Regions from separate parts of the Halanaerobium sp. genome, predicted to be linked through region 2. Evidence: riboswitches for the same ligand, from Rfam matches in the RefSeq annotation. Region 2 holds a riboswitch; the other holds the start of a gene.
What was found. A riboswitch is a leader RNA that binds a small molecule or an ion and turns the genes downstream of it on or off. The one in region 2 is predicted to bind lysine.
Positions count from the first base shown of each region.

Region 1 (3,187 bases), on a different contig from region 2:
CGACCGGTTAGAGCATTTTTAAAGATCTGTTCAAAACCTAAAAACTTTACTATACCTGTATACACTGAAGGATGAAATCTTAGTCCACCTTTATAAGGTCCCAGGGCTGAATTGAATTCAATTCTAAAACCACGATTGACATGGGTTTTTCCATTATCATCGACCCAGGGAACACGGAAGATGATCTGTCTTTCCGGCTCAACAATTCTTTCTAAAATTCCATTTTCTTCGTATTCAGGATGTTTATCAAAAACCGGATTTAAAGATTCTAAAACTTCTTCAACAGCCTGATGAAATTCAACTTCACCTGGATTTCTGTTCTTTACCATTTCTAAAATTCGCTCAGTATAATTGCTCATGCTTCTCACTCCTCAAAAATTTTTTATCATTAAACTATCACAAATTAATCTTAATATAAATTTCACTTAAAATCAATTAAAACAGTCAAAGTTTTGAGTGTATACAAGGATACTTCTTTAGTGCTTTAACTTGACAGTCGAGCTTTAGATTAATATAATCAATTAGTAAGAGCAATATATTTCCTGGGAGGATAAAATTTGAAAACAAGAGAACTTACCCATACAGCAATCAGTTTATCATTAATTACTATTTCTTTTATTCTTTTTAAAGGAACGACCAATGTCTTTAATGCAGTTACTGTTCCTACAATTTTATATCTAAATTATTCCAAGTTTAGTCTCAGAGAATATACTACTTTAGTTCTACTTAACTTTATTATGGCCTTACTTTTCTTTTTTCAGCAGTTATTTTTTATTTTCTTCTATGCTGTAATGGCTGTTTTAATCAAAAGAATTTTAAGGCAAAACTACAGTAAATTCTTTAGTTTTTTGATCTTAGCTGTCGGCTTTGGAGGCGGTTTTTATTTTACTTTAACTCTAACCGATACAATTTTAGGGACGGCGCTGAGAAATGTGCTGGCTTCAGTGGCTGCCGGTAATCCAATTTTATTATTACTACTTTACAGTTTTACTTCTAGCTTTGTTGCTGCTGCTCTTATTTTGATTATTCCGGAAATAGATAAGAGGCTATAAAGGCTATTACTTGAAGCTAGAAATTTAGTGAGAAAAATTATCAGTTATTTCTTGACAACTTTTCTTCAATTATATATACTTAAACAAAGTTATAAAGATAATAAATTTCAATAGGAAAATGCCTCATCACTTCTGGTGAGGTAGAGGCGCAAATTTTGATCAGTATTCTGCCGGCTTAAGCTTAAACCGCTGCTGCAGAAGAAAGGCTAATTTGCCGAAGTTTTCAGCCAGGGTTTAATGGCTGTCTGCTGGGTCTGTATAAAAAATATACAGAACTGTCATTAAGAGTTTATCCAGACTTTTAATGTTGAGCTATCTCAAAAGATGGAAGAGGTGATTTCTCTGAATTAGTATTTAACTCAGCGATTTCGCTGAGTTTTTGTTATCTATAGATATTTTTCTTTTGCCAGCAAATTGTGATAAAATAATTTTAGACAATAATTTAAAAATGGAGTAGATTTATGAAAACAATAACTATACCTGAAGTAAAAATTAGAGAGACAGTTAACGAATATGGAACTCCTTTTCATATTTATGACGAAAGGACAATTGTAGACCGTTTAAATAGACTGATCAGTGCCTTTAGCTGGGTGGATTTTAAGGAGTATTTTGCCATTAAGGCCAATCCCAACCCTCATATTTTAAAGGTGATGAAGGAAAATAGCTGTGGAGTTGATGCAGCAACTGTGCCGGAAATTAAACTGGCAGAAGCTGCCGGCTTTAATGGTGAGGAGATAATGTTTACTTCCAATCTGACCACCATGGATGCCTATCAATATGCAGTTGACCGCGGCTGTATTATTAATATTGACTGGGCTGCAGATATTTATGAGCTTTTTGAAAATAAGATAATACCGGATAATATCTGTTTTAGACTAAACCCCGGCTCAATTGAAAATGAAATAATGGGTGATTCCAAAGAGTCAAAATTTGGTTCAACTGCAGAACAGATTAAAGAAGCGGTGGCTTTTTTGAGTGAGCAGGGAATCGACTCAATTGGACTGCACACTATGGTAGTTTCTAATGAAAACGACCCACAGATTTTTGGTGAATATACAGAAATGCTTTTCAATTTTGCCAGAGAGATAATTGAAGAATATCAAGTTGAAATTGACTTCATTAATATTGGGGGAGGAATCGGAATACCCTATCAGGCTGAGACAGAGGTTGATGTCGAAGCGATTGCAGGTGCAGTTAATGAATCATACGATAAAGTTTTAAAGTCAAATGGACTGCAGCCTAAAATTTATATGGAATCAGGCCGCTACATTACCGGAGAGTCAGGCTATTTAGTAACCAGGGTGATCAAGGAAAAAGAAACTTATAAAAACTACCTGGGTGTAGATGCTTCAATGTCTGATTTAATGAGGCCTGCCATGTACAGAAGCTATCACCATTTAACAAATATTGATGCAGAAGCCAGAGGAGAAGATAAATTTGAAGAATATGATGTAATCGGCTCCCTCTGTGAAAATAATGATAAGTTTGCAATTGACCGCAGGCTGCCGCTAAGTAAACTGGGTGACCTACTGGTTATTCACGATACGGGTGCTCACGGACACGCAATGGGTTTTAATTATAATGGTATGCTCAGAAATGGAGAGTTTTTATACACAACTGACGGTGAGGTTAAACAGATCAGGCGGGATGAGACTTTTGAAGATTACACAACTACTGTAATAGGAGGCTATTAATATGTTTAAAGGTGTAGGTACGGCGTTAATTACTCCTTTTAAGGACAACGGTGAAGTTGATTACGAGCTTTTTGATAAGATTTTGGACCATCAATTAGAAAATGAAGTTGATGCTCTGGTTGTGCTGGGAACAACTGGGGAATCACCTACCGTTCATTTAGAAGAAAGAAGACTGCTAACAGAAATGGCAGTTAGCAAGGCTGATGGTAAGGTGCCGGTAATTGTTGGAACTGGAACCAATGATACCTCTAAGGTTGTTGAAATGAATGAGCTGGCAGCAGAAAATGGTGCTGATGGACTCTTAATAGTAACCCCTTATTATAATAAAACAAGCCAGCAGGGTTTAATTGACCACTACACATATGTGGCCAGAAAAACTGAGCTGCCGATCATTGCCTATAATGTTCCTTCCCGAACCGGAGTTAATATTGAGCCGGAAAC
Region 1 is NZ_QBLR01000048.1:10,987-14,173, reverse strand. It holds gene gdhA (NADP-specific glutamate dehydrogenase) at 1-359, opposite strand, end outside; gene CI949_RS07255 (hypothetical protein) at 558-1,052, shown strand; lysine riboswitch at 1,186-1,375, shown strand; gene lysA (diaminopimelate decarboxylase) at 1,514-2,746, shown strand; gene dapA (4-hydroxy-tetrahydrodipicolinate synthase) at 2,748-3,187, shown strand, end outside.
Region 1: linked by a shared signal. The riboswitch ahead of lysA (diaminopimelate decarboxylase) and the one ahead of CI949_RS04175 (Na+/H+ antiporter NhaC family protein) in region 2 are both predicted to bind lysine.

Region 2 (3,187 bases):
GGAACTTCCAATTGTAAAGGCAATAAATGCAGAAAAAGCAAAAATCACCATCGGAACAATTTCTGGAATAATGTTTCCTTCTAAAATACCTACTAAGTAATTTGCAGTTCCTAAATCTTCGGTAATACTACCGATAGACCAGGCTAAAACAAGGATTAAACAGGCAATAAACATTGATTTTGCTCCATCAATCCAGCCGTCAACAGTTTCGCTGATATTGAGAATCCCCTTAGAAAAAGAAAGAATTCCTGCGATAAAACTACCTGTAATGGCTGCCCAGAGAAGAACAATACTTGCATCAGCATTACCAAAAGCATCTCTAACTGAAGTTCCAGCTTTCAAACCACCGCCATTATACCAGAGGCCAATTAGAGTGATTAGAATAACTCCAATAATAGGTAAAAATGAATTGCTAAAGGTAAAACTTTTTCCTTCTGGTTGTTCAATTTCTTCCATTTCCTGAGAAACCATCGGAGTAGATCCCGGTCTCAAAGTTTCCCCAGTTGAGCGTGCTCTTTTTTCTGCCTTTAACATCGGTCCAAAATCTTTGGCAGTAAAGATAATTATTAAAGCAAAACCAAGTGCAAAAATACTGTAAAAACGATAAGGTATAGTTTGCACAAAGGTTCCATAAGCATTCATTTCCAGCCCGAGAGAATCAAAGCCATCTCTAATTACTCCAACTTCAAAAGCAATCCAGGTTGAAATTGGCACAATACTTGAAACTGCGGCAGCAGTTAAATCAACTATAAAAGCCAATTTTTCTCTTGAAATTTTCATTTTATCAGTTATTGGGCGCATTGTGTTTCCAACAATTAAGGTATTTGCGTAATCATCAAAAAAGATCAGAACTCCCATAAACCAGGCTGCAAGTTGAGTTTTAAGTACAGAATTTGCCTTTTCGGCAACATATTCACCGATAGCAATAATCCCGCCTGATTTATTAATTATCCCGATCATACCTCCCATTGCCAGTAAAAACAAAATAATACCGGCATTCCAGGAATCAGCAAGTGAAGCTAAAATATAATCATCCAGAGTATGCATAAAAGCAAAGATTGGATTATATCCATTTGTAATCAGTGCACCTGCAAAAACTCCTAAAAATAAAGACAGAACAACCTGTTTGCTCCACCAGGCTAAAATGATAGCCAGCAGTGGCGGCAGCAGAGAAATAATACCATAACTTTCCATAAATAAAGCCTCCTAGTTTTTGTTTTCTAAAAATTGAATAAAAGTTTTAGGGCATAAAAAATACCCGGCGATATGCCGGGTTAATAGCAAAAATCGCCTCATCCTTATTCTGAGATAGCACAACATAGTATAATACTATGACAGTTCTGTACATTTTATGTACAGCCCCAGCGGGATTTTTGAATCCTAAAAACCCCACTTCGGCAGAAAACCCTTTCATTCTAAATATAAACTGGATTCAAGCTTGAGTTTAGAATTACTGATTTTTTCTGCTCCTCTACCTCATCAATTAGATGAGGTATTTATTATGATTAGCAATAGCTAATCATTTCTCAATATTCAATTTCATATAAAATTATAACCCAGCCTGTAATTTATGTCAAGAAATCTGGAAAAAATTTTGCATTGAACAGGGTTTATAATATATAATAGATATGTTGACTTTTTTTGAGAGTGGTCTAAAAGTTTCTGTTTCAGCAGCTTTTTTGCTGCTGAATACCAATAAATTAATCAAAAAGGAAGATCTTTATGAGAAACAAAAGGTTAAAAAATTTTTATTCTCGTTTAATAGGAATAATATTTATCTTGTTTGTTATTAGTCATTTTATACCACTGCCCTATCAGGTTATGGAGCCCGGTATTGCGGCTGAACTTTCGCCAATGATTGAGGTGAAGGATGGTTATGAAAATGAAGGAGAGTTTTTACTGACTGCAGTCAGTACCAGAAGAGCTATGGCCTGGGATTATTTTTATATTAGTGTTTTTGAGCCAGAAGATAAAGAGTTAACTGCTATTTCTGAACAGCTGCCGGAAAACATGGAAATGAATGAATATATAGAATTAATGGCTGAGCTGATGGAGGAAAGCAAACTTCAGGCTCAGGCGGTTGCCTTTAGACAGGCTGGTTATGAGGTTGAGGTTTCAGGAGAAGGTGCAGAAGTCGTAGAGGTTATGGAAGATGGAAGTGCCTATAATAAATTAAAATCCGGGGATTTAATTATAGCTGTGGATGGTAAAAAGGTAGAAATGGCTGCTGATGCAGTTAATATAATTAAAAACCGGGAGATTGGAGATGCAGTTGAAATTACAGTTTTGAGGGACAATAAAAAAATAAACTTCAATCTAAAAACAGTTGAACTTGAAGGCAATGAAGGAAATCCTTCTATTGGAGTTTTAATAAGGTCTAAAGGATTGGATTATAATATTCCACGCGAAGTTAGCTTTGACACAAAAAATATTATTGGTCCTTCAGCAGGTAGTATGTTTAGCATGGAAATCTACAACCAATTAATACCATCAGATATTACTGGAGGCAAAAGAATAGCTGGGACTGGAACAATCAGTCTTAACGGAGAAATTGGCCGAATAGATGGTGTTGAATATAAGATAATGGCAGCTAAAGAAGCCGGTGTTGATCTATTTATTGTACCAGAAGAAAATTATAAAAAAGCTTCTGAATATGCTGGTAATTTAGAGCTGTTAAAAGTTACTAATATTGATGATATTATTGAATATCTTGAAAAAGACCTTAAAATCTAAATCTTATTTAGATTTTTATTAATTTTTGATAAAAATCTCTGTTGGCCTGGCTGTGTGTTGAATTCTGATAAAGCAGTGAATAAAGATCTGAGGCCAGAAGATCATAACTCAATGAAAGCTCAAGTGGACTGCTGGTCTTTAAATCAACAGAATTTAATTCTGCAGCTGGATTGATTATTATTTCAAGCCCAGATTTTTCTTTAAGCTGAGAAAGTAAATGTTCTTTACCTCTTCGGATTCCCAGCACTCTTAGATAGTGAGGAGCATTTTCCTCTACCAGCTTTATTTTTTCAGCGTCAAGCTCAAAATAAAGTTGCAGCAGTTTTCTTTTAAGTCTGCTTTCTGTTAGATTTTTTGATTTTAATGATTCCAGAAATGAGTCAGTATTAAAAGCAGCCGCTGCTTTCTCAATTATTCTATTTTCCAGTCCGTTTTTAATACCCTTATATTTTCT
Region 2 is NZ_QBLR01000021.1:18,435-21,621, forward strand. It holds gene CI949_RS04175 (Na+/H+ antiporter NhaC family protein) at 1-1,194, opposite strand, end outside; lysine riboswitch at 1,302-1,482, opposite strand; gene CI949_RS04180 (PDZ domain-containing protein) at 1,723-2,733, shown strand; gene CI949_RS04185 (nucleotidyltransferase) at 2,741-3,187, opposite strand, start outside.